DNA from 3 places in the Streptomyces sp. NPDC002463 genome. Region 1 is predicted to be linked to each of the others. Evidence: riboswitches for the same ligand, from Rfam matches in the RefSeq annotation. Region 1 holds a riboswitch; each other region holds the start of a gene.
The links. Region 1 has a riboswitch for cyclic di-AMP ahead of ACFYX3_RS28675 (transglycosylase family protein). Riboswitches for the same ligand answer to the same signal wherever they lie in the genome.
Positions count from the first base shown of each region.

Region 2: linked by a shared signal. The riboswitch ahead of ACFYX3_RS19680 (peptidoglycan DD-metalloendopeptidase family protein) and the one ahead of ACFYX3_RS28675 (transglycosylase family protein) in region 1 are both predicted to bind cyclic di-AMP.
Region 3: linked by a shared signal. The riboswitch ahead of ACFYX3_RS33565 (M23 family metallopeptidase) and the one ahead of ACFYX3_RS28675 (transglycosylase family protein) in region 1 are both predicted to bind cyclic di-AMP.

Region 1 is NZ_JBIARL010000015.1:183,648-193,910, forward strand. It holds gene ACFYX3_RS28665 (cytochrome P450) at 9-1,277, shown strand; gene ACFYX3_RS28670 (transglycosylase family protein) at 1,372-2,397, shown strand; cyclic di-AMP (ydaO/yuaA leader) riboswitch at 2,656-2,829, shown strand; gene ACFYX3_RS28675 (transglycosylase family protein) at 2,833-3,564, shown strand; gene eno (phosphopyruvate hydratase) at 3,895-5,181, shown strand; gene ACFYX3_RS28685 (septum formation initiator family protein) at 5,269-5,739, shown strand; gene ACFYX3_RS28690 (DUF501 domain-containing protein) at 5,758-6,297, shown strand; gene ACFYX3_RS28695 (exopolyphosphatase) at 6,294-7,208, shown strand; gene ACFYX3_RS28700 (NAD(P)/FAD-dependent oxidoreductase) at 7,579-8,961, shown strand; gene ACFYX3_RS28705 (class I SAM-dependent methyltransferase) at 9,168-10,263, shown strand, end outside.
Region 2 is NZ_JBIARL010000009.1:143,897-154,159, reverse strand. It holds gene shc (squalene--hopene cyclase) at 1-3, shown strand, start outside; gene ACFYX3_RS19710 (1-hydroxy-2-methyl-2-butenyl 4-diphosphate reductase) at 3-674, shown strand; gene hpnH (adenosyl-hopene transferase HpnH) at 682-1,707, shown strand; gene ACFYX3_RS19700 (aspartate aminotransferase family protein) at 1,704-3,089, shown strand; gene ACFYX3_RS19695 (helix-turn-helix domain-containing protein) at 3,164-3,793, shown strand; gene ACFYX3_RS19690 (DUF6126 family protein) at 3,812-3,967, shown strand; gene ACFYX3_RS19685 (tyrosine-protein phosphatase) at 3,984-4,805, opposite strand; cyclic di-AMP (ydaO/yuaA leader) riboswitch at 5,166-5,354, shown strand; gene ACFYX3_RS19680 (peptidoglycan DD-metalloendopeptidase family protein) at 5,359-6,297, shown strand; gene ACFYX3_RS19675 (SGNH/GDSL hydrolase family protein) at 6,461-7,255, shown strand; gene ACFYX3_RS19670 (STM4011 family radical SAM protein) at 7,242-8,102, opposite strand; gene ACFYX3_RS19665 (STM4012 family radical SAM protein) at 8,112-9,443, opposite strand; gene ACFYX3_RS19660 (STM4013/SEN3800 family hydrolase) at 9,440-10,261, opposite strand.
Region 3 is NZ_JBIARL010000021.1:135,194-145,456, reverse strand. It holds gene ACFYX3_RS33570 (GntR family transcriptional regulator) at 1-570, opposite strand, end outside; gene ACFYX3_RS33565 (M23 family metallopeptidase) at 749-1,519, opposite strand; cyclic di-AMP (ydaO/yuaA leader) riboswitch at 1,532-1,695, opposite strand; gene ACFYX3_RS33560 (M16 family metallopeptidase) at 1,894-3,291, opposite strand; gene ACFYX3_RS33555 (M16 family metallopeptidase) at 3,288-4,643, opposite strand; gene ACFYX3_RS33550 (DNA topoisomerase (ATP-hydrolyzing) subunit A) at 4,825-7,281, shown strand; gene ACFYX3_RS33545 (DUF262 domain-containing protein) at 7,460-9,313, shown strand; gene ACFYX3_RS33540 (CobW family GTP-binding protein) at 9,327-10,263, opposite strand, start outside.

The DNA.
Region 1 (10,263 bases):
CCGCCCCCATGCCCGAGCTCTTCACCTGGGAGTTCGCGAGCGATCCGTACCCCGCCTACGCCTGGCTGCGGGAGCACGCGCCCGTCCACCGGACGACGCTGCCCAGCGGCGTCGAGGCCTGGCTCGTGACGCGGTACGCGGACGCCCGGCAGGCCCTCGCCGACCAGCGGCTCTCCAAGAACCCCGCGCACCACGACGAGTCCCCGCACGCGAAGGGGAAGACGGGCATCCCGGGCGAGCGCAAGGCCGAGCTGATGACGCACCTGCTCAACATCGACCCGCCGGACCACACCCGGCTGCGGCGGCTCGTCTCGAAGGCCTTCACCCCGCGCCGGGTCGCCGAGTTCACCCCGCGCGTGCAGGAGCTGACCGACCGGCTCATCGACTCCTTCGTGGAGCGGGGGAGTGCCGACCTCATCCACGAGTTCGCCTTCCCGCTGCCCATCTACGCGATCTGCGACCTCCTCGGCGTGCCGGCGGAGGACCAGGACGACTTCCGGGACTGGGCCGGGATGATGATCCGGCACGGCGGCGGGCCGCGCGGCGGGGTCGCCCGGTCGGTGAAGAAGATGCGCGGCTATCTCGCCGAGCTCATCCACCGAAAGCGCGAAGGCCTGCGGCAAGAAGGGGCGGACGACCTCATCTCGGGGCTCATCAAGGCCTCCGACCACGGCGAGCACCTCACCGAGAACGAGGCCGCCGCCATGGCCTTCATCCTCCTGTTCGCCGGCTTCGAGACGACCGTCAACCTCATCGGCAACGGCGTCTACCAGCTGCTGCGCCACCCCGGACAGCGCGAGCGGCTCCAGGCCTCGCTCGCCGCCGGGGAGACCGGGCTCCTGGAGACCGGCGTCGAGGAGCTGCTGCGGTACGACGGGCCCGTGGAGATGGCGACCTGGCGGTACGCGACGCGGGCGCTGACCATCGGCGGGCAGGAGATCCCGGCGGGCGATCCTGTGCTCGTGGTCCTCGCCGCCGCCGACCGGGACCCGGAGCGCTTCGACGGTCCCGACACCCTCGACCTCGCCCGGCGCGACAACCAGCACCTCGGCTACGGGCACGGCATCCACTACTGCCTGGGCGCGCCGCTCGCCCGCCTCGAAGGGCAGACGGCGATCGCGACGCTGCTGACTCGCCTGCCGGACCTGCGACTTGCCGCCGATCCGGCCGAACTGCGGTGGCGCGGCGGGCTCATCATGCGTGGTTTGCGGACGCTTCCGGTGGAGTTCTCCCCTTCCGTACCGGTCCTGGGTACTGAGGATCCGTCAGAAATGTGATCTTCGCGTGATCGTGGCGCCATCGACTTGTGACGGACGTTCGAATGCGGCTACGTTTCCCGGCAGTCTCAGCCGTCACGCGAAAGGCGTTCCTATGCGCTCCGGGAACGGACGACACCGTCGCCCCCGTCAGGCCCCCGCCCTCGTCGTCGCCGCGGGCGTGACCGGATCCGCCATGGCGCTGCCGCTGCTCGCCACCGGATCCGCCTCCGCCGCCGACGCCCCCACCTGGGACCGGGTCGCCGAGTGCGAGTCCGGCGGCCAGTGGAGCGCCAACTTCGGCAACGGCATGTACGGCGGCCTCCAGTTCACCCAGGACAGCTGGGAGCGGCACGGCGGCCTCGCGTACGCGCCCAGCCCCGACCTGGCCAGCCGCGCCCAGCAGATCGCGGTGGCCGAGAAGGCGCTCGCCCAGGGCAGCACCGAGTGGGCCACCTGCGCGCCGATCGCCGGCCTGAAGAACGACGGCAAGGCCACGGGCGTGAACCCCGGTCCGGCCGCCGTCCCGACGACGCCCGCCGGACCGCTGCCCGAGTCCAACCGCACCGCGGGTGACGCGTCGACGGCCTCCTCCCCGCGGGAGGCGGTGTCCGCGACCCCGGCCGCGCCGACCGCTCCCGCGACCTCCGTCACACCGGGCGCGTCGACGACGGCTCCGGCCACGCCCGCCACGCCGGCGACCCCGGGTACCCCCGACGCGTCCGTTACGCCCGGTACGCCGGATTCATCCGACACGCCGAAGGGTGACGTGCCGTCGGCCACGCCCGGTACCGGCAAGCATCGCGGCGAGGCCGCGCCGGAGGAATCCGGCAAGCCGGACAGTTCAACTGAAACGGGCAAGCATGCGGCGGGTGTGGACAAGTCGGCCGACAAGGTCGACGCCACGCCCGTGACTGACGAGGCGAATGATTCGGGCGCAACGGACAGTCAGGACACTTCGGGCGAGTACACCGTGCAGCCGGGTGACAGCCTGTCCGGCATTGCGCAGGAGAACGAACTCCCCGGGGGCTGGACCGCGCTCTACGACGCCAACCGGAAGACGGTGGGCGTCGATCCGGACCTCATCCTGCCTGGTCAGAGCCTCGACCTGACGGCGGGTTCGGTACAGGCGGAAGGTTAGTTCGCGGTCTTATGTCCGGTTCTGGGCAAGTGAGACATGGGTCTCTTCGTCCCAACTGGCGTGTCACGTCCGCAAACTTTGCTCCCGTCACCTCTCACCTGCGCAAACACCGCCCACCGGAGGGCAAGCAGGGGCGATTTTTCCGCAATGCGCCTCTTTGAACTTCCGGTGGGTCTGTGTCTACGGTCGTCACCGCTCGCCACCGCGGGCCCCGTCGACCGAAACGCCGAATCCTGCCGTCGGCCGATGGGAACAGTCGTCGCGCAAGCGCCGAAGGCAGGAGTGGGGGACCCAAGGTAAGTGCCGGTCCCGGCCGTTGAGACAGACGGCCGACGATCGGCTTGGGGTGAAGCCGCGTGCAAGGACACGCGGCCGGGCAACTTTCCGGCCCGAACCCGACAGCTCACCTCACAGGCGTCGGTGAGGAGAATTCCCATGCTGTTTTCCGCCAAGGGCAAACACCGCCGTCCCTCCAAGGCCACCCAGGTCGTCACCCTCGTCGGCGTCACCGGCATCGCCGTCGCCGCCCCGCTGATGACCGCCGGCACCGCCTCGGCCGCCACCGCCTCCGAGTGGGACGCCGTCGCCCAGTGCGAGTCCGGCGGCAACTGGGCCATCAACACCGGCAACGGTTTCTACGGCGGCCTCCAGTTCACCAACTCCACCTGGGCCGCGTTCGGTGGCACCGCCTACGCCCCGCGCGCCGACCTCGCGTCGAAGTCCCAGCAGATCGCCATCGCCGAGAAGGTCCTCGCGGGCCAGGGCAAGGGCGCGTGGCCGAGCTGCGGCGTCGGCCTCTCCGGTGCCTCCTACGACGGCGGCGCCGCCGAGGCCCCGCAGCAGTCCGCCCCGCAGCAGAGCGAGCCCCAGCAGGCCGCCCCCAAGCAGCAGGCCGCCCCGAAGCAGGAGCGTCGCGCCGAGCAGCCGACCACCCGCAGCGAGCACCGCGCGGCCCCGAAGGCCGCCAAGAAGACCGTCACCACCCCGACCGGCAAGAAGGTCGAGAAGGGTGACGGCGAGTACAAGGTCGTCACCGGTGACACCCTCAGCAAGATCGCCGAGGCACACCACGTCGAGGGCGGCTGGGCCAAGATCTTCGAGCTGAACAAGGGCGTCGTCGAGAACGCCGACCTCATCTACCCGGGTCAGCAGCTCCACCTGAAGTGACCCCGGCGGTTCGCGTGAGTCCGGCGGCTCACGCGGCCCCGACGACCCTCCCGCGGTGACCACCCCGGTCCGGCGCGCCTTTCCCCCGTGCGCGCCGGACCGGGGTTCCCTCTTATAGGGGAGCACTCCCCGCTCGGGGCGGACTTCGTGGTTACTGTCCAGTAGATAAGGGTGTCTTCGTCCCCCAATGCATGCCCTTGGGTCCTTTTTCGTCCCAGGGGGCGGGCGCCCGGCGGGCGGGAGCGCCCGCGCCGGTTAGGCTCTTGTCGCAAGGCCAAGCGACCCTGCACCGACCTTGCGTCACATCCAGCGTCACATCCCAAAAAGGAGATGCTCGTGCCGTCCATCGACGTCGTCGTAGCCCGGGAAATCCTGGACTCCCGAGGCAACCCCACGGTCGAGGTCGAGGTCGGCCTCGACGACGGCAGCACCGGCCGTGCTGCTGTTCCGTCCGGCGCCTCCACCGGTGCCTTCGAGGCCATCGAGCTCCGCGACGGTGACCCCAACCGCTACCTGGGCAAGGGTGTCGAGAAGGCCGTCCTCGCCGTCATCGAGCAGATCGGCCCGGAGCTCGTCGGCTACGACGCCACCGAGCAGCGCCTGATCGACCAGGCCATGTTCGATCTGGACGCGACCGAGAACAAGGGCTCGCTCGGCGCCAACGCCATCCTCGGCGTCTCCCTCGCCGTCGCGCACGCCGCCTCCGAGGCCAGCGACCTCCCGCTCTTCCGCTACCTCGGCGGCCCGAACGCGCACCTGCTGCCCGTTCCGATGATGAACATCCTCAACGGTGGGTCGCACGCCGACTCCAACGTGGACATCCAGGAGTTCATGATCGCCCCGATCGGCGCGGAGTCCTTCTCCGAGGCCCTCCGCTGGGGTGCGGAGATCTACCACACCCTCAAGGCCGTCCTGAAGCGCAAGGGCCTCTCCACCGGCCTCGGCGACGAGGGCGGCTTCGCCCCGAACCTGGAGTCGAACCGCGCCGCCCTCGACCTCATCGTCGAGGCCATCAAGGAGGCCGGCTACACCCCGGGCTCCGACGTCGCGCTCGCGCTCGACGTCGCCGCGTCCGAGTTCTACAAGGACGGCAAGTACGAGTTCGAGGGCAAGTCCCGCTCGGCCGCCGAGATGACCGAGTACTACGAGGAGCTCGTCTCCGCGTACCCGATGGTCTCCATCGAGGACCCGCTGTTCGAGGACGACTGGGCCGGCTGGAAGGTCCTCACCGACAAGCTGGGCTCCAAGATCCAGATCGTCGGCGACGACCTCTTCGTCACCAACCCGGAGCGCCTGGCCCGCGGCATCGAGGAGGGCACCGCCAACGCCCTCCTGGTCAAGGTCAACCAGATCGGCTCGCTGACCGAGACCCTCGACGCCGTCGAGCTCGCCCAGCGCAACGGCTTCAAGTGCATGATGTCCCACCGCTCCGGTGAGACCGAGGACGTCACCATCGCCGACCTCGCCGTCGCCGTGAACTGCGGTCAGATCAAGACCGGCGCCCCGGCCCGCTCGGACCGCGTCGCCAAGTACAACCAGCTGCTGCGCATCGAGGAGATCCTCGACGACGCCGCCGTCTACGCCGGCCGCAGCGCCTTCCCGCGCTTCAAGGGCTGAACCCCGTAGAGCCGCTTCCGTCCGTCCCCGTACTCGGTCCCGTACCGTGTGCGGGGACGTACGCGTGAACAGGGGAGGCGACACGACATGGCCGCGAAGAACCGGGACCGGTTCTCGACCGCGACCCGGATCAGGCTGCTCGGCGAGCAGACCGCCGCCCGTGTCTACCGCTCCCAGACCCGCCGCCAGGCCCGCCGCTCCCGGCTCACCGGCCGCGCGGCCTTCCTCGCCCTCGTGGTCTGCTCCCTCGTCGTGGCGCTCGCCTACCCGATGCGGAGCTACGTCTCCCAACAGGGCGAGATCGCCGAGCAGGAGCGCCGGGCCGCCGAGGCCGCCCGGCGGGTCGAGGAACTGAAGGACGAGAAGGCCCGCCTCCAGGACCCGGCCTACGTCCGCCGCCTCGCCCGCGAGCACCTGCACTACGTGCTCCCCGGCGAGACCGGCTTCACCGTGAACGACCCCGACGCGGAGCAACGGCCCCGCGCCGACCAGGGCGCGGCGGACCGCCCCTGGTACGACAACCTGTGGGACGGCGTGGACAACGCCGACCGCCACTGAACAACTCCAGGATCCGAGATGGAAACGCCCCCTCCGCAGACCGAACGCACCGAGCCCACCGACACGGACATCGCCGCCTTCGAGCTCCAGCTCGGCCGCCCGCCCCGCGGTCTGCGCGCCATCGCGCACCGCTGCCCGTGCGGCAACCCGGACGTCGTCGAGACCGCGCCCCGGCTCCCCGACGGCACGCCGTTCCCGACCACGTACTACCTGACCTGCCCCCGGGCGGCCTCGGCCATCGGCACCCTGGAGGCCAACGGGGTCATGAAGGAGATGCAGGCCCGGCTCGCCACCGACCCGGAGCTCGCCGCCGCCTACCGGGCCGCGCACGAGGACTACATCGCCCGCCGCGACGCCATCGAGGTCCTGGAGGGCTTCCCGAGCGCCGGCGGCATGCCGGACCGGGTCAAGTGCCTGCACGTCCTCGTCGGCCACTCGCTGGTCGCCGGACCGGGCGTGAACCCGTTCGGCGACGAGGCGCTCGCGATGCTGCCGGAGTGGTGGGCGAAGGGCCCGTGCGTGAACCCGTGCGCGGAGAAGGAGGGCGAGGAGAAGTGACCCGGGTCGCCGGAATCGACTGCGGTACGAACTCCATCCGCCTCCTCGTCGCCGACGTCCACCCGGACACGGGAGAGCTGATCGAGCTGGACCGTCGGATGACGATCGTCCGGCTGGGGCAGGGCGTCGACAAGACCGGGCGGCTCGCCCCCGAGGCCCTGGAGCGGACCTTCGCCGCCTGCCGCGCGTACGCCGAGGTCATCAAGGAGCTGGGCGCCGAGCGGCTCCGCTTCGTCGCCACCTCCGCCTCCCGCGACGCCGAGAACCGCCAGGACTTCGTGAACGGGGTCGTGGAGATCCTGGGCGTCGAGCCCGAGGTCATCACCGGTGACCAGGAGGCCGAGTTCTCCTTCACCGGCGCCACCGGCGAGCTGCACGGGGGCGACCGGCGCCTTGTCGTCGACATCGGCGGCGGCTCCACCGAGTTCGTGGTCGGCAACAAGCACGTCGAGGCCGCCCGCTCCGTCGACATCGGCTGCGTCCGGCTCACCGAGCGGCACGTCCGCCACGACCCGCCGACCGCCGAGGAGGTCGCCGCGATCCGCGCCGACATCCGTACCGCGCTCGACCTGGCCGCCGAGACCGTCCCGATCGACTCGGCCGAGACCCTCGTCGGGCTCGCCGGCTCCGTCACCACGGTCGCCGCGATCGCCCTCGGGCTCCCGGAGTACGACTCCGAGAAGGTCCACCACTCCCGGATCTCCGCCGCCCAGGTCGCCGAGGTGACCGACCGGCTGCTCGCCTCCACCCACGACGAGCGGGCCGCGATCCCCGTCATCCACCCCGGGCGGGTCGACGTGATCATCGCCGGGGCGCTGGTCGTCCGGGAGATCGTGGAGCGCGTCGGGGCCCGCGAGGTCGTCGTCAGCGAGCACGACATCCTCGATGGGATCGCCCTATCCGTGGCATAGCGGGCGGCTATCGAGCCCTCCCGGGACAGCCTTTCGACAGAAGTTCGTGAAGTTCTTCACAAGGAAAAGGGCCCTGATGGCGCCCGAGGAAGGTCATTAGGCCCTCCGAGGGGGGTCTCGGGGCCCTTTCGCAGGTGCGGAGGCCGATTCGCTCGATGTTTCCATCGTGTGAAGCGGGGCTCCGCTTCGGCGTTAACAGGGGCTCTCCAGGCCAGTTCAGTAGGGGTGAACAACGTTCACCAGTGCACCCCGGTTCCTTTGCAGCACCATGACGTGGATCACGTGGGCGGCGGAGTGTAGCAGAGGTGTCCCCGAACCTTGTGAAGGGGCGCACGAGCACCCCCCACATGAGGGGTGGATACTCGATGCCATGAGCACCACGGAGCGTCCCAGGATCCTCGTAGTAGGCGGCGGGTACGTAGGCCTGTACGCAGCTCGGCGCATCCTCAAGAAGATGCGCTACGCGGAAGCGACCGTCACGGTCGTCGACCCGCGGTCGTACATGACCTACCAGCCCTTCCTCCCCGAAGCCGCCGCCGGCAGCATCTCGCCGCGTCACGTCGTCGTCCCGCTGCGACGCGTCGTCCGCGGAGCCGAGGTGCTCACCGGCCGGGTCACCACCATCGACCAGGACCGCAAGGTCGCCACGATCGCGCCGCTCGTCGGCGAGGCGTACGAGCTGCCGTTCGACTACCTGGTCATCTCGATGGGCGCGGTCTCGCGCACCTTCCCGATCCCCGGCCTCGCCGAGCAGGGCATCGGCATGAAGGGCATCGAGGAGGCCATCGGCCTGCGCAACCACGTCCTCGAGCAGCTCGACAAGGCCGACTCGACCACCGACGAGGAGGTCCGCCGCAAGGCGCTGACCTTCGTCTTCGTCGGCGGTGGCTTCGCCGGCGCCGAGACGATCGGCGAGGTCGAGGACATGGCCCGCGACGCCGCGAAGTACTACCAGAACGTGTCGCGCGAGGACATGCGCTTCATCCTGGTCGACGCCGCGGACAAGATCCTTCCCGAGGTCGGCCCGAAGCTCGGCCAGTACGGCAAGGAGCACCTGGAGTCCCGCGGGATCGAGATCTACCTCGAGACCTCCATGGACTCCTGCGTCGACGGTCACGTCGTGCTGAAGAACGGCCTCGAGGTCGACTCCAACACGATCGTGTGGACCGCCGGTGTGAAGCCGAACCCGGCGCTCGCCCGCTTCGGTCTGCCGCTCGGCCCCCGCGGCCACGTGGACTGCAACGAGAAGCTCCAGGTCAACGGCATGGACTACGTCTGGGCCGCGGGCGACAACGCCCAGGTCCCGGACATGGCCGCGATCAAGGCCGGCGTCCCGCGCGAGCGCGCCTGGTGCCCGCCGAACGCCCAGCACGCACTGCGCCAGGCCAAGGTCCTCGGCGACAACGTGGTGGCCGGCATGCGCGGCTTCCCGCAGAAGGAGTACAGCCACGCCAACAAGGGCGCGGTGGCTGGTCTCGGCCTGCACAAGGGCGTCGCCATGATCGTCATGGGCAAGTTCAAGATCAAGCTCAAGGGCCGTCTCGCCTGGTACATGCACCGTGGCTACCACGGCATGGCGATGCCGACCTTCAACCGCAAGATCCGCGTCTTCGCCGACTGGACCCTCGGCATGTTCCTCAAGCGCGAGGTCGTGTCGCTCGGCGCCATGGAGACGCCGCGCGAGGAGTTCTACGAGGCGGCCAAGCCCGCCCCGGCGCCGGCCGCCCCGGCGCAGGAGAAGGCCAAGGCCTGACCCGTAGCACCCCTGTAGTACCCGCAATACCCGCAGTACCAGCAGTACACGCAAGGCCGTAAAAGGGCCGTCCGCCATCCGTGGTGCGGACGGCCCTTCGCGTGTTTTGCCGACTTGTTGCGCGGGCCGGGACTGCAAACGCCTACTGACGGTGTTCCCTTGGTGACGAACATTTCTGGGGCAAGAAGATCACGGAGGTGTGCACCATGGCCGACGCCGCGTCGCGGCTGACGACCCTCGCCGAGGAACTCCTCGGAGGACCGCTCCCGGTCCGTCTGCGAGCCTGGGACGGCAGCGAAGCCGGCCCCGCCGACGGCCCCGTCCTGATCGTCCGCGACCGCCGGGCCCTGCGGAGACTGATCTGGAAGCCCGGCGAACTGGGCCTGGCCCGCGCCTGGGTGGCCGGTGAGATCGACGTCGAGGGAGACCTCTACGAGCTCCTGGACCGCCTCTCGGGCCTCCTGTGGGAGCGCGGCGGGGAGACCAGGGGCCTCCTCGACTCCGTACGCGACCCCAAGCTCCGCGCCGCCGTCCGCGCCCTGCTGCGGCTCGCCGGGCCGCTGCCGCCGCCGCAGCCGCCGGCCGAGGAGATGCGCGGCCGCCGGGGCAGCCGGCACACCAAGCACCGCGACCGGCAGGCGATCAGCCACCACTACGACGTGGGCAACGACTTCTACGAGCTCGTCCTCGGCCCCTCGATGGTCTACTCGTGCGCGTACTGGACGGAGGACGGCACCCTCGAGGACGCCCAGCGCGACAAGCTGGACCTCATCGCCCGCAAGCTGAACCTCGGGGAGGGCGACCGGCTCCTCGACGTGGGCTGCGGCTGGGGCTCCATGGCCATCCACGCGGCCCGCGAGTACGGCGCCCGGGTCGTCGGCGTCACCCTCTCCCGCGAACAGGCCGCCTACGCCCGCAAGCGGATCGCCGACGAGGGCCTCACCGACCTGATCGAGATCCGCGTCCAGGACTACCGGGACGTCTCGGACGGCCCGTACGACGCGATCTCCTCCATCGGCATGGCCGAGCACGTCGGCGCCGCGAAGTACCGGGAGTACGCCGACGACCTGTACGCCCTCCTCAAGCCCGGCGGGCGGCTCCTGAACCACCAGATCTCCCGCCGTCCCGAGCCCGACGAGGAGGCCTACGAGGTCGACGCCTTCATCGACGCGTACGTCTTCCCCGACGGCGAACTCTCCCCCATGGGCCGCACCCTGACGACCCTGGAGGACGCCGGCTTCGAGGTCCGGGACGTGGAGGCGATCCGCGAGCACTACGCGCTCACGCTGCGCCGCTGGGTGG
Region 2 (10,263 bases), on a different contig from region 1:
TGATGGGCCGCGAGCCCGGCCCGGGCGCCGGCCCACCCCTGCTGATCGCCTGCGCGCTCGGCATCGAGCAGTTCGCCCTGCGCAGCGGGGAGCGGGGCGCCGCGCCGGGCCCGGTGACCGTCCTTCGCACCGGCATGGGGCCGGACCGGGCCCGAAAGGCGGTGTCCCGGGTACTCGGCGAGGAGCCCTGGCGGGACGCCGCGGTGATCGCCTCCGGCTTCTGCGCGGGCCTCGTCCCCGGCATGCACCCGGGGGACCTGATCGTCGCCGACGAGACCCGCGGCCCCGACGGCACGACCCTGTGCACCGGGACCGAGCTCCTGGTGAAGGCCCTGGTCAAGGCGGTGCCCGGGCGCGCCGTCCACACCGGGCCGCTGATCGGCTCCGACCACGTGGTGCGCGGCCCCGAGCGGGCCGCGCTCGGCGCGGGCGGCGCGATCGCCGTCGACATGGAGTCCGCCACCACGCTCCGTACCGCCCGGGCCGCCGGAGCGCACGGGGACGGGCCGGACGCCCGCCCGGTTGCGGCCGTCCGGGTGGTCGTGGACGCTCCTGAACATGAACTGGTCCGGATCGGCACGGTACGCGGGGGAATATCAGCCTTCCGTGTTCTTCGTGCCGTCCTTCCCGCTTTCTTCGAATGGCACCGTTCTTTGCTGCTCCCCAGGAGGTGAACGAGTTATGGCCATGCCGCTCCGTCAGTCCATCCGGGTCGGGACCTACCTCTTCGAACAGAAGCTCCGCAAGCGGGACAAGTTCCCGCTGATCGTCGAGCTGGAGCCGCTCTACGCCTGCAACCTCAAGTGCGAGGGCTGCGGGAAGATCCAGCACCCGGCGGGTGTCCTCAAGCAGCGCATGCCGGTCGCCCAGGCGGTCGGCGCGGTCCTGGAGTCCGGCGCTCCCATGGTGTCCATCGCGGGCGGCGAGCCCCTGATGCACCCTCAGATCGACGAGATCGTCCGCCAGTTGGTGGCCCGGCGGAAGTACGTCTTCCTCTGCACCAACGCGCTGCTGTTGCGCAAGAAGCTGGAGAAGTTCACCCCCTCCCCGTACTTCGCCTTCGCCGTGCACATCGACGGGCTGCGCGAGCGGCACGACGAGTCCGTCGCCAAGGAGGGCGTGTTCGACGAGGCGGTGGCGGCCATCAAGGAGGCCAAGCGGCGCGGCTTCCGGGTCACCACCAATTCGACCTTCTTCAACACCGACACCCCGCAGACCATCATCGAGGTCCTCAATTTCCTCAACGACGACCTCCAGGTCGACGAAATGATGATCTCGCCCGCCTACGCCTACGAGAAGGCCCCCGACCAGGAGCACTTCCTCGGCGTCGAGCAGACCCGCGAACTCTTCCGGAAGGCCTTCGCCGGCGGGAACAGGCGCCGCTGGCGGCTCAACCACTCGCCGCTCTTCCTGGACTTCCTGGAAGGAAAGGCGGACTTCCCCTGCACCGCCTGGGCCATTCCCAACTACTCCCTCTTCGGCTGGCAGCGCCCCTGCTATCTGATGAGCGACGGATACGTCCCCACGTACCGCGAACTCGTCGAGGACACCGACTGGGACAAGTACGGCCGCGGCAAGGACCCGCGCTGCGCCAACTGCATGGCGCACTGCGGCTACGAGCCCACCGCCGTCCTCGCCACCATGGGCTCCCTCAAGGAGTCCCTGCGCGCGGTCCGGGAGACGGTCTCCGGGAACACCACGTCATGACCGGCGGGTTCGACCTGCGGGCGCTGCTCTCCGAGCGCGGCGCGGAGCGGTACGAGCTGCACGCCCGGTACCTCAACCACCAGCTGCCCCGCATGCTGCACACCATCGGCTTCGACAAGGTCTACGAGCGGGCCGAGGGCGCCCACTTCTGGGACGCCGACGGCGTCGACCACCTCGACATGCTCGCCGGCTTCGGCGTGATGGGCCTCGGACGGCACCACCCCGTCGTCCGCAAGGCCCTCCACGACGTCCTGGACGCCCAGCTCGCCGACCTCACCCGCTTCGACTGCCAGCCGCTGCCGGGCCTCCTCGCCGAGAGGCTCCTCGCCCACAGTCCGCACCTCGACCGGGTCTTCTTCGGCAACAGCGGCACCGAGGCGGTCGAGACCGCCCTCAAGTTCGCCCGGTACGCCACCGGGCGGCCGAGGGTCCTCTACTGCCACCACGCCTTCCACGGGCTCACCACCGGCTCCCTCTCCGTCAACGGCGAGCAGGGCTTCCGGGAGGGCTTCGACCCGCTCCTGCCGGACACCGCGATCGCCCTCGGCGACCTCGACGCCCTGGAGCGGGAGCTGCGCCGCGGCGACGTGGCCGCCTTCGTCGTCGAGCCCATCCAGGGCAAGGGCGTCCACGAGGCGCCGCCGGGCTTCCTCCGGGCCGCCCAGGACCTCCTGCACCGGCACGGCGCGCTGCTCATCGCGGACGAGGTCCAGACGGGCCTCGGCAGGACCGGCGACTTCTACGCCTACCAGCACGAGGAGGGCGTCGAGCCGGACCTGGTCTGCGTCGCCAAGGCGCTCTCCGGCGGCTACGTGCCGGTCGGCGCCACCCTCGGCAAGGACTGGATCTTCAAGAAGGTCTACTCGTCGATGGACCGGGTCCTGGTCCACTCGGCGAGCTTCGGATCGAACGCGCAGGCCATGGCCGCCGGGCTCGCCGTCCTCGCGGTCATGGAGGACGAGGACACCGTCGCGCACGCCCGCCGGATCGGCGACCTGCTCTCCGGCCGCCTGAAGGAGCTCGTGCCGCGGTACGAGCTGCTGCACGAGATCCGCGGGCGCGGCCTGATGATCGGGATCGAGTTCGGCCGGCCGTCCTCGCTCGGACTGCGCGGGCGCTGGACGATGCTCCAGGCGGCCCGCAAGGGCCTCTTCGCCCAGATGGTCGTCGTCCCGCTGCTCCAGCGGCACAGGATCCTCACCCAGGTCTCCGGTGACCATCTGGAGGTGATCAAGCTGATCCCGCCGCTGATCATCGACGAGGCGGACGTGGACCGGTTCGTGACCGCCTTCACCGCGGTCATGGACGACGCCCACGGCGGCGGCGGGCTGATGTGGGACTTCGGGAAGACGCTGGTCAAGCAGGCGGTCGCACAGCGCTGACCGATTCACGACGCCGGTTTTGCCTCTGAGGCAAGAAACTTGCCTCAGAGGCACGAGCCTGGCGGAATGGACGCATGGACCACGTCCCCGGGGACACCTCCCCGGACCCCGCCGTCACCGACGTCCTGCCGGACGTCGCCCCGCAGCTGCGGGCCCTGCGCCGCCGCCGGGGGCTCACCCTGGAGGCCGCCGCCCAGCGGGCCGGTCTCTCCCCGGCCCACCTCTCGCGCCTGGAGACGGGGAACCGGCAGCCCTCGCTGCCGATGCTCCTCGCCCTGTCCCGTATCTACGGTACGACGGTCTCCGAGCTCCTGGGCGAGACGCCCCCCGAGCGCGACCCCGTCGTCCGGGCCGACCGCTCCGAGCCCGTCGAGGCCGACGGCTGGATCTACCGCCAGGCGGGCGGCGCCGGCCGCGCCCTCCAGTGCCTGCGGGTGCACGTGCCCTACGCCACCCGGGCCGACATCGTGCGGGTCCACCCCGGCGAGGAGTGGATCCACGTCCTGGAGGGGCGGGTCCGGCTCGCGCTCGGCGACGCCGTCCACGTCCTCGACCCCGGGGACAGCGCGCACTTCGACTCGCTGACCCCGCACCGCATCGGTGCCGCCACGTCCGGCGGGGCCGAGCTGCTCTTCGTCCACACCCTGATGCAGAGCCCCGTCGCCGAGCTGTGCCTCGGCGACGGGACCCCGCATCGGCGCTGACATCCAGAAAGGACCGACATGTCCGAGAAGTCCGTACCGGTCACCGGCGAGGAGCGCGGTGAAGGCAAGTTCCCCAAGGGGCTCGTGCTCCGCCTCTTCGCCTATCTGATCGCAGGCCACCTCTTCGCCGGCTTCCTCTACCTGCTCTTCACGCTCGGCGCGCAGAACCAGTAGGGCGCGCGGGCGGGCCTCACGCCTCCGTCAGGAGGCGCTCCCGCAGGCGCTCGCGGGTCTCCGGGGCGAGCTTCAGGCCCTCCGTGAGGTAGGCGTCCACCGAGCCCCAGGTCGCCTCGATCGTCTCGAAGGCGGCCCGCAGGTACTCCACCCGCGCATCGAACAGCGGGCTCAGCAGCTCCATCACCTCGGGCGACATCGCGTCCGGGGAGGTGGAGCTGCGGCGCACCTTGTAGCGGCGGTGCGGGTCGTTCGACTTCACGTAGTCGGCCTCGATCGCCCCGCGCTCGACCCCGACCGCGAGCAGGGTGATCGCGATGGCGAGCCCGGCCCGGTCCTTTCCGGCCGCGCAGTGCATGAGGGCCGGGACGCTCTCCTCCGCCATGGAGTGCAGGATCCGGCTGTGCTCCGAGGTCCGCTCGACCACCATCTTCCGGTACGAATCGGTCATCCGGGCGGCCGCCTTGCCGTCGCCGAGGATCTCCCGCAGCTGCGCGATCTCGCCGTCGCGCACGAGGAGCCAGAACTCCTTGCCGTCGGCCGGGTCGTTGAGGGGTATGTTCACGTTCCGCACGCCGGGCAGGTCGACGTCCGCGCCCTCGACCCTGCGGTCCGACTCGTTGCGGAAGTCGAAGACGGTGTGCAGGCCGAGTGAGGCGAGGAAGGCGGCGTCGTCCTCCGTCGCGTGGGCGAGGTGGCCGCTGCGGAAGAGGCGCCCGGGGTGGACGGCGCGCCCGTCCGTCGTCGGCAGGCCGCCCACGTCCCGGAAGTTGCGGACCTCCGCCAGCTCGGGCTCGTCGGCTTCGGCGGGCGGGACCTGCGGCAGCTGCTGCGTCACGGCTGCTCCTGTTCTGTAGATCGGACCCTGTGTCCGGTGGATCGGTTCCTGGGGCGATCATCTCGGGTGGGGCCCGGAGGCGCACCCCCTCGGACGGGAATGGGCGATCTGTCCGTATTGAGAACTAAGAGGTAACCCGCCCTGGTTGCAGGGGAGATGGGGATCCGCGCGTGAGCAGCGTCATAACCGTGACGGACCGTGCCTGATCGTCTTTTCCAAATACCCCCCGCGAAAAGGAGATCGAGGGGCCGTCATCGACGGAGGGTGACCGGAATTCCGCCCGGAAATCAAGAAATCCCGGAGTGCCGGAAAACTGCGGCTTGTTCACGCCGACCCCACTCGTCTAGCGTCGCGCTCACTCCGGACGGACCGCCGAATCCTGCCACCGACCGGAATCCGCACTCACCGGTAGAAGGCAGGAGCGGGGGACCCAGGTAAGTCGCCGATCCCTTCGAAGAAGGACGGCTCGGGGTGAAGTCGCGTATGCACGCGGCCGGACATCTCCAGTCCGAACCCGACAGCTCACCTCGCAGGCGCCGGAGAGGAATTCGCCATGCCCGCGAAGGGTAAGCACCGCCGCACCAAGTCCAACCGTCTGACCCGTGGCCTCGCCGCCGCCGGCACCGGCGGCGCCGTCGTCGCCCTCCCGCTCCTCGGAGCCACCGGCGCCCACGCCGCCACCCCGGCCGCCGCTCCCGCGCAGGCCGTCGCCCAGGTGAAGGCCGCCGCCGTCGAGGCCGCGCCCGCCACCGCGAAGGCCGCGCCGAAGACGTACTCCGTCGTCCGCGGCGACTACCTGTCGAAGATCGCCGCCGAGCACCACCTGGCGGGCGGCTGGCAGAAGCTCTACAAGGACAACCGCCAGGTCGTCGGCGAGGACCCCTCGCTGATCCTGCCCGGCATGAAGCTCACCCTCGGCGCGAAGAGCACCGCCAAGGCCGCGCACCACGACCGGCAGACCTCCGGCAAGAACGGCGACACCCAGCGCGCCTCGCGCAGCAGCGAGCGCACCTCGGCCCCGGCCGCCCCCGCGACCGCCTCGGCGTCCTCCGCGCCGTCCTCGTCGGCCGGCACGACCTCCTCCTCCGGCTGGGTCGCCCCGATCGCCGGTGCCGCCATGTCGACCCCGTACCACCAGGCCGGCTCCATGTGGTCCTCCGGCTACCACACCGGTGTCGACTTCATCGCCTCCACCGGCACCACCGTCCACGCGGTCGGCCCCGGCACCGTCTACTCCGCCGGCGACGGCGGCGCGTACGGCAACCAGGTCGTCATCCAGCACGCCGACGGCACCTTCTCGCAGTACGCCCACCTCTCCTCGATCTCCGTCTCCGCCGGCCAGACCGTCACCGGCGGCCAGGAGATCGGCCTCTCCGGCGCGACCGGCAACGTCACCGGCCCGCACCTGCACTTCGAGATGCGCACCGGGCCGGAGTACGGCTCCGACATCGACCCGCTGGCCGCCCTGCGCCAGCACGGCGTGAACATCTGACGCGTCGTCGTCAGCGGTTCGTCATCCGGATGCCCGGCACACCCGTGCCGGGCATCCGGCGTATTCCGGTTTGGTGGAATCTTTATCGGTGGCATATGTCACCCTGCGTCAACCCCTCCTTACGGTCGCGTAGGTCACATCCGAGGAGGAAGGATGTGCTCCCGTGGCAGACGATTCGAGATCAACAGACAAGAACGCATTCGGGTCGTACGCGGCGATCGGTGACAGCTTCACCGAGGGCGTCGGAGACCCCGGGCCCGACGGGACGTACGTCGGCTGGGCGGACCGCTTCGCGGTGCTGCTCGCCGACCAGCTGCCGGAGCACGACGACTTCCGGTACGCCAATCTCGCCGTACGGGGGCGCCTTCTCGACCAGATCGTGGCGGAACAGGTCCCGCGGGCGAAGGAACTCGCCCCCGACCTGGTGACCTTCTGCGCGGGCGGCAACGACATCATCCGCCCCGGGACGGACCCCGACGACGTGGCCGAGCGCTTCGAGCGCGCCGTCGCCGACCTGAGCTCCGCCGTCGGCACCGTCATGGTGACCACCGGCTTCGACACCCGCGACGTGACCCTGCTCAAGCACCTGCGCGGCAAGATCGCCACGTACAACGGGCACGTCCGGGCCATCGCGGACCGCTACGGCTGCCCGGTCCTCGACCTGTGGTCGCTGAAGTCCGTCCAGGACCGGCGCGCCTGGGACGACGACCGGCTGCACCTCTCGCCCGAGGGACACACCCGCGTCGCCCTGCGCGCCGCCCAGGTCCTCGGCATGCCCGTGCCCGCCGACCCGGACCAGGCCTGGCCGCCGGTCCCGCCGCGCGGCACTCTCGAGGTCCGCAAGGACGACATCCACTGGGCCAGGGAGTACCTGGTGCCGTGGATCGGGCGCCGGCTGCGCGGCGAGAGCTCCGGCGACCACGTCGAGGCGAAGCGCCCCGACCTCATGCCCCTGTAGCCAGGGGCACGGCGGGGATCCGCTCCAGGACCCCGCCGGCGAACACGTCGTACAGCGGCAGCGTCTCCAGATGGACGTAGCCGATGTGGCAGTCGCAGACGGCGAGGGGGCAGGCGCGGGGACGCAGCGCGGCGCGGTACGAGCCGTCGTACAGGTTCCCGAGCCCGGCCTTGACGAAGTGGCAGCGCCGCACCGTCCCCTCGCCGTCCACCGAGACCACCGACGCGCCGGTGCGGCAGGGCAGCCCCGCCGACCGGTGCGGATGCCGGCTGTACGGGAAGAGCGGATCGAGCTCCGTCCAGCCCTCGGCCTCCGCGTCGGTGTACGTGTGCCCCTCCGCCGCGTTCACCCAGAGGTAGACGTGGGGCGGCAGCGCGGCCCGCAGCCGGACGGCGTGCTCCCGGTGCTCGGGCAGACCGACCACCCCGACGCTGTACCGGATCCCCCGACCGGCCAGATCGTGGGCTTTCGCGAGGAACCGCTCGTACGGAGTCTGCCCCGGGTGGTACGTGCACCAGAGGGCCACGACGTCGGGGTCCGCCTCCGCCAGCCACTCCGTGCGGCAGCTCAGATTGGTCTGGATCGCCACCCGCTCCACGTGCGGCAGCCGGGACAGCTCGACCAGCGCCCGCCGGTACCAGGAGCGGACGAGCCCCTCGCCCCACGGGGTGAACAGGATCCGCAGCCGGTCACCGGTCTGCTCGGCGGCCCAGCCGGTGAACCGTTCGAGCGCCGCCCGGTCCGCGCGCAGCTGCTCCCGGCTGTCCCGGCGCTTGGCGAAGGGGCAGTACGGGCAGTCGAAGTCGCAGGAGGACAGCGGGCCCCGGTAGAGCAGGGTGAGATCCACGGCCGCCGCCTACTTCGCCTCGTACGCGGCCATCGCGGCCCGCACGGCGGAAGAGAAGAGCTCGGGGCCGAGCCCGTCGGAGTGGGCGAGCCCCTCGGGCGACAGCCGCAGCAGCCCCGCCGGGGCGTCCGCGATCCAGCCGTACTCCTCGAACCGGGCGAGCTCCGGGCCGAAGTCCGCGAACGGCGAGGACCCGAACCGCTCCTCGTACCCGGCGACCGGCATGCCCTCGGCCTGGAGCAGCGACTGGAGGAGATGACGGCGACGCGCCTCGTCCCCGTCCACCGCCCGGCCCACCTCGGCGCGGGAGAAGTCCCCGGTCTCCGTGTACGCGTCGATGATCGAGCGGATCTCCCGCATGTCGACGGCGTAGTCGAAGGAGTAGTGCAGGTCCGAGGTGTACGAGCGGGCACCGCAGCCCAGGCCGATCATGCCGTCCGTCTGGCAGGCGTAGTCGTCCAGACCGGCAGGGCCCGCGTCCGCCCGGCGGAACATCCGCATCGACACCTGCTCGTAGCCGTGCGCGAGGAGATGGTCCCGGCCGTACCGGTACAGCCGCAGCCGCTGCTCGTCCCACTCCCGGTCGGCGGCCGCCGGGTCCTGGATCCGGCCGAGACCGGTGAGCGGGCGCACGTACAGCGGATAGAGGTACAGCTCCTCGGGCCGCCACGCGAGGGCCGCGTCGAGCGAGAACCGCCAGGACCGCTCCGTCTGCCCGTCGATGCCGTAGATCAGGTCGATGTTCAGCACGGGCACACCCGTGTCCCGGATCCGGCCGAGCGCCGCCTCGACGTCCGCGCGGCGCTGCGGCCGCACCGCCGCCCGCGCCTCGGCCTCCACGAAACTCTGCACGCCGATGCTGAGGCGCGTCGCGCCCCGGTCCGCGAGGACCGCGAGCCGGTCGGCGGTCGCGGTCGCCGGCGAGGTCTCCACGGAGAGCGGCACCGCCCGCAGGTCCGCACCCATCCGCTTCTCCGCGATGTCGCAGAGCCGCTCCAGCTCGGCGGCGGTCAGGAAGGTGGGCGTGCCCCCGCCGAACGCGGCCGTGGCGAACCGCACCGGCGACGCGTCCCCGAGGGCCTCGCGGACGGCGACGGCCTGACGGTCGAGGGCGTCGAGGTAGCGGGTGGTCAGCTCGTCCGGCGCGCCGATCCGGGTGAACAGGTTGCAGAAGCCGCAGCGGACCTCGCAGAACGGTATGTGCGCGTACAGCGAGAGTGCGTCCTTCGGCTCGTCCGCCCAGAGGGCGGCGAGCTCAGGGCGCTCCGGGAGCGCTCGGTAGGCCGTCTTGTGCGGGTAGGCGTAGACGTAGCTGCGGTACGGGCGGGGGGTGTCGCTCATGCCGCCACCCCGCCCTCGGGCCCGGCCAGGACGAACTGCGCGTACGGCACGGTCCACACCACCTCGTGGCCGAGCCGGTGCCCGGTGAAACCGTCCTCCCCGTACGCCGTGCCGTGGTCGGAGCACACGATCGCGAAGCAGGGGCGGCGGCTGCTCATCGCGGCGAACAGCCGACCGATGTGCCGGTCGACGTACTCCAGGGCGGCCGCGTGCGTCTCCCGGGAGTCGCCGGCCTCGCGGGTCGCGCCCGGCAGGTGGAACCAGTTGGGCTGGTGCAGCGCGGACACGTTGACGAAGAGGAAGAGGCGCTCCTCGCGCGGCAGCCCGGCGACGACCTCCTCCGCGCGGGCCACCTGGGACTCGAAGGAGGTCGGGGAGGCGACGCCGAAGGAGGGCTCCCAGTGGCTCTCCCGGAACAGGCCGGGGAGCACGGAGCCGAGGGGCGGCTGCTTGTTGAAGAAGCCCACCCCGCCGACGCACACCGTCCGGTAGCCCTCGCCCGCGAGCGCGGACACGAAGTCCGGAGTGTCGTGGACCCAGGTGCCGCCGGCCGTCGACTCGCTGCCCGCGAAACGGGCCGCGAACAGCCGGGGATGAGGTCCCTGGGCCGCGGGGGTCGGCAGGAAACCGGCGAAGATCGCCTGGTGGGAGGCGTACGTGAAACTCCCGGGCGCGTGCCGCCGCTCCCAGGCGCCGCCGGGGAGATGGCGGGCCAGGTTCGGGATGCGGCCCTCGGCCGCGAGCTCGGCCGCCACGTCGTACCGGAGGGTGTCGAGGGTGACCAGGAGCAGATCGTGGCTGCCGACGATCGCGTTCATGT
Region 3 (10,263 bases), on a different contig from region 1:
CGCCCGCGCCCGCTCGGCGTCCCCGCGCGCCACGGCGTCCACGATCGCGCCGTGCTCGGCCCAGGCCTCGACCGGCTGGGCGGGCTGCTCCACGACGTACGTCCAGGCGATCTTCTGCCTCAGTTGAGTGAGCAGCGCCGTCAGAGCGGGGCTCCCGGAGGCCTGCGCGAGCGTCTCGTGGAACCAGCCGCCGAGCGAGCGCAGATCCTCGCCCTGATCTCGCCTGGCCCGCTCCTGCCCCAGCCTGACCAGGCCGCGCAGCACCTTGAGGTGCGCCTCGGTGCGCCGCTGCGCGGCCCGTGCGGCCCCCAGCGGTTCGAGCAGCGCCCGCATGTCGAGCAGGTCGGCGGCCTCCTGCTCGGTCGGCTCGGCGACGTGGGCGCCCGCGTGGCGGCGGGTGACGACGAAGCCCTCGGACTCCAGGGTGCGCAGCGCCTCGCGGACCGGGACCCGGGAGACCCCGTACCGGCGGGCGAGCTGCTCCTCGGTCAGCCGACCGCCCCGCTCGTACACGCCGGAGACGATGTCGTCCCGGATCGCCGTGCATACCGAGTGCGCGGGAATGCGCATGTCCGACCTCCGCCTTGGTGCGCGCGAGACAATTCCAGCGGCGCCTGTTCTGCGCCGATCGTCGACTCTATTGCAGCCCGCCGGAATTTCCGATGCCCCGGCGTAATCCATGGAAGTCTTTTGGACAGCGAAAAGCCCCGGCTCAGTACGAGCCGGGGCTTTTGAGACGCGGTGCGGGTCAGACGTTCACGCCGCGGGCGCGGAGGTACGTGATCGGGTTGATGTCCGAGCCGTACTCGGGGCTGGTGCGCGCCTCGAAGTGGAGGTGCGGGCCGGTCGAGTTCCCGGAGGAGCCGGAGACGCCTATCTGCTGGCCCGGCTCGACGGTCTGGCCGACGTAGACCCCGATGGAGGAGAGGTGCCCGTACTGGGTGTACGTGCCGTCGTTCATCCGGATCACGATGTTGTTGCCGTACGCGCCGCCCCAGCCGGCCTCGACGACGGTGCCGGAGCCGACGGAGACGACCCGGGTGCCGTAGGCGGCGTGGAAGTCGATGCCGGAGTGGTGGCCGGAGGACCAGAGCGAGCCGCCGGTCTTGTAGCCGGTGGAGACGTACGAGCCGGCGACGGGGGCCTGGAAGGAGGCGAGGCGGCGGCGCTCGGCCTCGCGGGCGGCGCGCTCGCGCTCCAGCCGGATCTCCTTGGCGCGGGCCTCCGCCTTGCGCTTCGCCTCGGCCTTGGCCTTCGCCTCGGCGATGGCCTCGACGGCCTCCTGCTCCTGGGCGGTGGCCTGGGCGTTGATCGGGTCGACGAGGGAGTCCTCGGTGATCACCTGGGTGAGGCCGGTGTCCTCGACGGAGCGGTCGTCCGTGTCGGCGGCGAGTGCCGGGGAGGCGAGGGTTCCGATGACGCCGGTGGTGGCGAGCGTCGCGACGCCGGCGATGCCCACGCTGCGGCGCGCCATCCGGCTCGGACCACGATGCTTCCCGGTGGCACGGGTGAACGCCATGTAGAGGCTGATCCTTTCCTTCCTTCTCGCCTACCGGGTTAGCTGACGGGTTCGGAGCAGGAAGGTCTCCTACGAGCCCCTCCGTACGAGACGAAGGCGCCCGATTCACCCCAGGGACGATGCGGGTCCCCGGCTCCCCAGGCTCGCGCCTGACGGGGACTCGGCGATGACTGTCCGATGCCGCGGTTGCGGCACGTGCACTGACGAACAGCCGCACCGACGCTATGCGGATCGTCTTTCAATCACCAACCGGACACGCCTTTTGTAAGACATGCCACAGGGCAAACGATCACCTTGACCGCAATACGGACAAAGCGGAGGACCCCGACGAACTATGCCGTCGGGGTCCTCTCGTTGGCGTCTCGGAACCGGAATCAGCCCGTCACGACGGTCACTTCACCGATGCCGAGCGCACGCACCGGCTCCGCGATCTGCGACGCGTCGCCGACGAGCACGGTGACGAGCCGGTCCACCGGGAAGGCGCTGACCACGGCGGCCGTCGCCTCGACGGTGCCGGTCTCGGCCAGCCGCGCGTACAACTGGGCCTGGAAGTCGTCCGGGAGGTGCTGCTCCACCTGGTCGGCGAGCGTCCCTGCGACGGAGGCCGCCGTCTCGTACTTGAGGGGCGCCACCCCCACCAGGTTCTGCACGGCCGTCTCCCGCTCGGCGTCCGTGAGGCCCTCGGCGGCGAGGGTGCGCAGCACCTTCCACAGGTCGTCGAGCGCCGGACCCGTGTTGGGAGTGTCGACGGAGCCGCTGATGGCGAGCATCGACGCGCCGTTCCCCTCGGCGTCCGAGCGGAGCACCTGGCCGAAGGCCCGCACGCCGTACGTGTAGCCCTTCTCCTCGCGCAGGACCCGGTCCAGACGCGAGGTCAGGGTGCCGCCGAGGCAGTACGTGCCGAGGACCTGGGCCGGCCAGACGCTGTCGTGCCGGTCGGGGCCGACCCGGCCGATCAGCAGCTGCGTCTGAACGGCGCCGGGACGGTCCACGATGACGACCCGTCCGGTGTCGTCGGCGGTGATCGGCGGCATCGGGAGCGGCTCGGCCGGTTCACCGGTCCAGGCGCCCAGCGTCTCGGCGAGGACCTTCTCCAGGTCGACGCCGGTCAGGTCACCGACGACCACGGCGGTGGCCGTGCCGGGCCGGACGTACGCCTCGAAGAAGGCGCGGACGGCGGCGGCGTCGATCGCGGCGACGGTCTCCTCGGTGCCCTGGCGCGGCCGGGACATCCGGGACTCGGCCGGGAACAGCTCCTTGGAGAGCTGCTTGGCGGCGCGGCGCCCCGGGTTGGCCGTCTCGTGCGGGATCTCGTCGAGACGGTTGCGCACCAGGCGCTCGATCTCGGTGTCCAGGAACGCCGGGGCGATGAGGGCCTCGGAGAGCAGCCCGAGCGCCTTGGGCAGCCGGGAGACCGGGACCTCCAGGGAGACCCGTACGCCCGGGTGGTCGGCGTGCGCGTCGAGCGTGGCGCCGCAGCGCTCCAGCTCGGCCGCGAACTCCTCGGCGCTGTGCTGGTCGGTGCCCTCGGAGAGCGCGCGGGCCATGATGGTCGCGACACCGTCGAGACCGGCGGGCTCGGCGTCCAGCGGCGCCGGCAGGAAGATCTCCACGGCGACGACCTGCTGGCCGGGGCGGTGGCTGGTGAGCACGGTCAGGCCGTTGTCCAGCGTGCCGCGGTCCGGGGCCGGGAAGGCCCACGGCTTCGCGGCGCCCGGCTGGGGCTGCGGGTGGAAGTCCATGCTCGTCAAAGACACGGCGGCGTCGGTCACTGGTCCGCTCCCTCTTCGTCATCGCCGTCGGCGTTGTCGCTCTGCTCGGTCGCCAGGGGCTCGTAGACGAGCACCGCGCGGTTGTCGGGGCGCAGCTTGGCCGCGGCGACCTCGCGCACCTCGTCGGCGGTGATCTCCAGAACGCGGTCGACGGCGGTCAGCGCGAGCTGCGGGTCGCCGAACAGCACGGCGAACCGGCACAGTTCGTCGGCGCGGCCCGCGACCGTGCCGAGCCGGTCCAGCCACTCGCGCTCCAACTGGGCCTGCGCGCGCTCCATCTCCTCGGGCGTGGGGCCCTCGGCGGCGAACCGGGCGAGCTCCTCGTCGACGGCGGCCTCGATCTGCGGGACCTCGACGCCCCCGGAGGTCTTGACGTCCAGCCAGCCCAGCGAGGGCGCCCCGGCGAGCCGCAGCAGGCCGAAGCCGGCGGCGACCGCCGTACGGTCACGGCGGACCAGGCGGTTGTGCAGCCGGGAGGACTCCCCGCCGCCCAGGACCGTCAGGGCCAGGTCGGCGGCGTCACACGCGCGCGTGCCGTCGTGCGGCAGGCGGTAGGCGGCCATCAGCGCACGGGCCGGGACCTCCTCCTCGACGACCTCGCGCAGCTGCTCGCCGATGACCTCGGGCAGGTCGCCGGAGCGCGGCTCGGGCTTGCCGTCGTGGGCGGGGATGGAGCCGAAGTACTTCTCGACCCAGGCGAGCGTCTGCGCCGGGTCGATGTCGCCGACGACCGACAGCACCGCGTTGTTCGGGGCGTAGTACGTGCGGAAGAAGTTCCGCGCGTCCTCCAGGGTGGCCGCGTCCAGGTCGGCCATGGAGCCGATCGGCGTGTGGTGGTACGGGTGGCCCTCCGGGTAGGCGAGGGCGGTCAGCCGCTCGAAGGCCGTGCCGTACGGCACGTTGTCGTAGCGCTGGCGGCGCTCGTTCTTGACGACGTCGCGCTGGTTCTCCATGGACTCGTCGTCCAGGGCGGCGAGCAGCGAGCCCATGCGGTCGGCCTCCAGCCAGAGCGCGAGCTCCAGCTGGTGCGCGGGCATGGTCTCGAAGTAGTTGGTGCGCTCGAAGCTCGTCGTGCCGTTGAGCGAGCCTCCGGCGCCCTGCACCAGCTCGAAGTGGCCGTTGCCGTGCACCTGCTTCGAGCCCTGGAACATCAGGTGCTCGAAGAGGTGGGCGAGGCCCGTGCGGCCCCTGACCTCGTGGCGCGAGCCGACGTCGTACCAGAGGCAGACCGCGGCGACCGGGGTCAGGTGGTCCTCGGAGAGCACCACGCGCAGGCCGTTCGCCAACCGGTGCTCGGTCGCTGTCAGGCCGCCGGAGCCGGCCTCGGCCGTGGCCGTGTGACCCATGGGCATGTACGTCCCTTCGATCGCGATGTGAAAAAGTCCTGCCACTGTATGCAAGCGCGCCGACACCTGGCGAAGTTCCCGGACCTTCGTGATGTCCCTCTTCCGGGTCGCGGTCGGCGTTGTCGGTGGCACGGTCCACAATGGTCCGCGTCAGATCAACCTTGTTGGTGAAGGAGCCGCAGCCGCGATGGCCCGCCGCAGCACGAAGACACCGCCGCCGGACGACGCGTTCGAGGAGCGAATCCTCGACATCGACGTCGTCGACGAGATGCAGGGCTCCTTCCTCGAGTACGCGTACTCGGTGATCTACTCGCGCGCCCTCCCCGACGCCCGCGACGGCATGAAGCCCGTCCAGCGCCGCATCGTGTTCCAGATGAACGAGATGGGGCTGCGACCCGAGCGCGGCTTCGTCAAGTGCGCCCGTGTCGTCGGCGAGGTGATGGGCAAGCTCCACCCGCACGGCGACGCGTCGATCTACGACGCGATGGTCCGCATGGCCCAGCCCTTCTCCATGCGCCTCCCCCTCGTCGACGGCCACGGCAACTTCGGCTCCCTGGGCAACGACGACCCGCCGGCCGCCATGCGGTACACCGAGTCGCGGATGGCCCCGGCCGCGCTGCTCATGACCGAGTCCATCGACGAGGACACGGTCGACTTCGGGCCGAACTACGACGGCCAGGAGCAGGAGCCGGTCGCGCTCCCCGCGGCCTACCCGAACCTGCTGGTCAACGGCGCGTCCGGAATCGCGGTCGGCATGGCGACGAACATGCCCCCGCACAACCTGGGCGAGGTCGTCGCGGCCGCCCGCCACCTGATCCGCTACCCCAACGCCGACCTCGAGGCGCTGATGCGCTTCGTGCCCGGCCCCGACCTGCCGACCGGCGGCCGGATCGTCGGCCTCTCCGGCATCAAGGACGCGTACGCGTCGGGCCGCGGCTCCTTCAAGATCCGCGCCACCGCGACCGTGGAGACCGTCACGGCCCGCCGCAAGGGCATCGTCGTGACCGAGCTGCCCTTCACGGTCGGCCCCGAGAAGGTCGTCTCCAAGATCAAGGACCTGGTCGGCTCCAAGAAGCTCCAGGGCATCGCGGACGTCAAGGACCTCACCGACCGCAGCCACGGCCTCCGCCTGGTCATCGAGATCAAGAACGGCTTCGTGCCCGAGGCGGTCCTGGAGCAGCTCTACAAGCTGACGCCGATGGAGGAGTCCTTCGGCATCAACAACGTGGCGCTGGTCGACGGACAGCCGCTCACCCTCGGCCTCAAGGAGCTCCTCGAGGTCTACCTCGACCACCGCTTCGAGGTGGTCCGGCGCCGCTCCGAGTTCCGCCGCACCAAGAAGCGCGACCGGCTCCACCTGGTCGAGGGCCTCCTCGTCGCGCTCCTCGACATCGACGAGGTCATCCGGCTCATCCGCGAGAGCGAGAACTCCGCCCAGGCCAAGGAGCGCCTGATGGAGCGCTTCTCGCTGAGCGAGATCCAGACGCAGTACATCCTGGACACCCCGCTGCGCCGCCTCACCAAGTTCGACCGCCTTGAACTGGAGAGCGAGCGCGACCGCCTCAACGGCGAGATCGACGAGCTGACCGGGATCCTCGACTCCGACGCGGAGCTGCGCAAGCTGGTCTCGGCGGAGCTGGCCGCCGTCGCCAAGAAGTTCGCCACGGACCGGCGGACGGTCCTCCTGGAGTCGGCGGGCGCGCCCGTCGCCGCCGTGTCCCTCGAGGTCGCGGACGACCCGTGCCGGGTGCTGCTCTCCTCGACGGGCCTGCTGGCCCGCACGGTGACCGAGCACCTCCCGCCCGTGACGGACGGCAAGCGCGCCAAGCACGACGCGATCGTCTCGGCGGTCGCCGCCACCCAGCGCGGTGACGTCGGCGCGGTGACCTCGGCCGGCCGGCTGCTGCGGATCGCGGTGATCGACCTTCCGCAGCTGCCGGACACCGCGACCGCCCCGAACCTCGCGGGCGGCGCGCCGCTCTCCGAGTTCCTCTCCCTGGAGGCGGACGAGACGGTGGTCTGCCTGACCACCCTCGAGGAGTCCTCGCCGGGCCTCGCCCTCGGCACGCTGCAGGGCGTCGTGAAGCGCGTGGTGCCGGACTACCCGGCGAACAAGGACGAGCTGGAGGTCATCACCCTCAAGGACGGTGACCGGATCGTCGGCGCGACGGAGCTGCGGACGGGCGAGGAGGACCTCGTCTTCATCACCTCCGACGCCCAGCTGCTGCGCTACCAGGCCTCGCAGGTACGGCCCCAGGGCCGCCCGGCGGGCGGCATGGCGGGCATCAAGCTCACCGCGGGCGCCGAGGTCATCTCGTTCACCGCCGTCGACCCGGCGTCGGACGCCGTCGTCTTCACCGTGGCGGGCTCCACCGGCACCCTGGACTCCTCGGCGGGCACGTCGGCGAAGCTGACCCCCTTCGACCAGTACCCGCGCAAGGGCCGCGCCACCGGCGGCGTCCGCTGCCAGCGCTTCCTGAAGGGCGAGGACGTCCTGACCCTGGCCTGGGCAGGCCCCACCCCGGCCCACGCCGCCCAGAAGAACGGCACCCCGGTCGACCTCCCGTCCCCGGACCCCCGCCGCGACGGCTCGGGCACCCCCCTCCCGAAGCCGATCGACGTGGTGGCGAGCCCGGCCTCCTGACCGGACCGGCCACAACACGACGGAACGAGACCCCGCCCGACAGGCACACCGCCTGACGGGCGGGGTCTCGTCTCTCGGGACCGCCGGACGGCCTCCGGAACCGCCGGGTAGCCTCGGGCCGGTGACCGACCGGGGGGTTGCTCCGGCACGTCTGACGCCCGAGTGAAGGATGGCCGCGTTGACAGACGAAGCATTCAGCATCGACAAGCGCACGCTCCACGACCTGCTCCGACAGGTCGAGGACGGCAGGGCGCAGCTCCCCGAGTTCCAGCGGGGCTGGGTGTGGCCCCACCCGAACATCACGGCGCTGCTCGCTTCCGTCTCGCAGGGCTTCCCGGTCGGCACGGTCATGACGCTGCAGTCCGGCGGGGACGTCCGGTTCAAGCACCGTCCGATCGAAGGGGCCACTCCGAAGCCGGGCGCCGAGCCGGAGACCCTCGTCCTCGACGGCCAGCAGCGCCTCACCTCGCTCTTCCAGTCGATCATGCTGAACGAGCCCGTGGTGACCCAGGACGTACGCAAGCACCGGGTGACGGGCTGGTTCTACGCCGACATGCGCGCGGTCCTGGACGAGCACACGGACCGCGAGGACGCGATCCGGTTCCTGCCGCAGGACAAGATCGTCAAGAACTTCCACGGCGAGGTGACCAAGGACTGCTCGACCCGTGAGAAGGAGTACGCAGAGCTGCTCTTTCCGCTGAGTGCCGTCTTCGACTCGTACGACTGGCGCACGGGCTTCGAGGAGTACTGGTGGGACCGTGACAAGGAGACCCAGCGGCTCTGGGGGCGGTTCGAGAAGATCTTCGTCAGGAACTTCGACCGCTACCACGTCCCGGTGATCTCCCTCGGGAAGAACACCGCCCGTCAGGCCGTCTGCCAGGTCTTCGAGAACGTCAACACCGGCGGCGTCTCCCTCACCGTCTTCGAGCTGCTCACCGCCACCTTCGCAGCGGACGAGTTCGACCTCAGGCGGCACTGGGACAAGGAGGTGAAGGCCTCCTGGCAGGCGCCGGAGTACCGCATCCTCAAGGACGTGTCGAACACGGACTTCCTCCAGTCGGTGACCCTGCTCGCCACGGCCGCCCGGCGCGAGGACGCGGTGGCCCGCGGGGTCGCGGAGGAGCGACTTCCGCGCGTCGGCTGCAAGCGCAAGGACATGCTGGAACTCCAGCTCGACGAGTACGAGCGGTTCGCGCCCCTGGTCGTGCAGGGCTTCAAGCACGCGGCGAAGTTCCTGCACCAGCAGTTCGTCTTCGACACCCGCTTCCTGCCGTACGGCACGCAGCTCATCCCGCTCGCCGCGATCCTGGCCCTCGCGGGTGACGACGCCCAGAGCGCCGGGGCCCAGCACAAGCTCGCCCGCTGGTACTGGTGCGGGGTCTTCGGCGAGCTGTACGGCGGCTCGACCGAGACCCGCTTCAGCCATGACCTGCCGGACGTCGTGGGCTGGATCAGGGGGACCGCGGGCGAACCCCGCACCGTCGGGGCCGCCGAGTTCGCGCCCAGTCGGCTGCTGACGCTGAGGACCCGCAACAGCGCCGCGTACAAGGGCATCTACGCGCTGCTGCTCAAGGCCGGCGCCATGGACTGGCGCACCGGCGAGAAGGCAGAGATCACCGGGTACTTCGACGAGTCGATCGACATCCACCACATCTTCCCGAAGGTGTGGTGTCAGGGGCAGGACGAGGACCCGGGGCGCTACAACTCGATCATCAACAAGACCCCGCTGACGGCCCGTACCAACCGGATCATCGGCGGCAGCGCGCCCTCCGACTACCTGGTGAAGCTCGCCAAGAGCGCGGAGTCCACGCCCGAGGTGGTCCACGGGCACATCCGGTCCCACCTCGTCGCACCGGAGCTCATGGCGCTCGACGACTTCGCGGCGTTCTTCGCCGCCCGGAAGGCCTCGCTGCTCGCCCGGGTGTCCGCCGAGATGGGCAAGGTCATCGTGGACGACGGGGCGGACGCCGCCGTCCTCGACGAGAGCGACGTCGAGGCGCTGGAGGCCGCGGAGCTCGCGGAGGCCTTCTGAGCCCGGGGGCGGATCAGGAGGGCTCCTCCTCCGTCCGCTGCACGTACCGCAGGACGCCCCACATGCTGTGTTCGTCGGGGGTGTCCTGCGGGCCGTTCAGTTCGCAGGCGGCGAGGTCCTTGCGGAGGGCGGACGCGTCGGTGCCGGAGCCGATCAGGACGAGTTGGGTGAGGTGTTCCTCGCCGGCGGGCCAGGGTTCGGGGTAGAAGCGCAGGAAACGGCCGACGGCGTGCACGGCGTAGCGGTTGGCCGGGTCGGCGGGGCCGAGGTCGACGAAGCCCTTGATCCGGTAGAGGCCCTCGGGGCGCGAGTCGAGGAAGGCCATCAGGCGACGCGGGTGCAGCGGCGTCGAGGACGTCACCGAGAGGCTCTCGTAGGTCGCGTGCGGATGGGCGTGGTCGTCGTCCTCGGAGCCGTACAGGATGTCCTCGATCGACATCTGGCCCTCGATCTCGCCCTCCGGTACGACCCGGTCGAAGAGCAGCTCCGGATCGACGCGCCCGTGGGAGGCCTCGACCACGGCGGCGCGCCCGGCGAGCGCGGCCACCGTCTCCCGTACGCTCCGCAGCTCGTCCTCCGCCACCCGGTCCGCCTTGTTGACGACGACGAGGTCGGCGAGGGCGAGGTGCCGGTCGGTCCCGGGGTGCCGCTGCCGGGTGGCCTCGAACTCGGCCGCGTCGACGACCTGGACGAGTCCCCCGTACACGACCCGCTCGTTCTCGCTGGCGAGCACCATGCGGACCAGCTCCTCAGGCTCCGCGAGCCCGCTCGCCTCGATCACGATCACGTCGAGCCGGGACTCGGGCCGGGTGAGGACCTCCAGGTACTCGTCGAGCTCGCCCGCGTCGACGGCACAGCACAGGCAGCCGTTGCCGAGGGAGACGGTGGACCCGACCTGGCCGGCGACGGTCATCGCGTCGATGCCGATGTCACCGAAGTCGTTGACCATG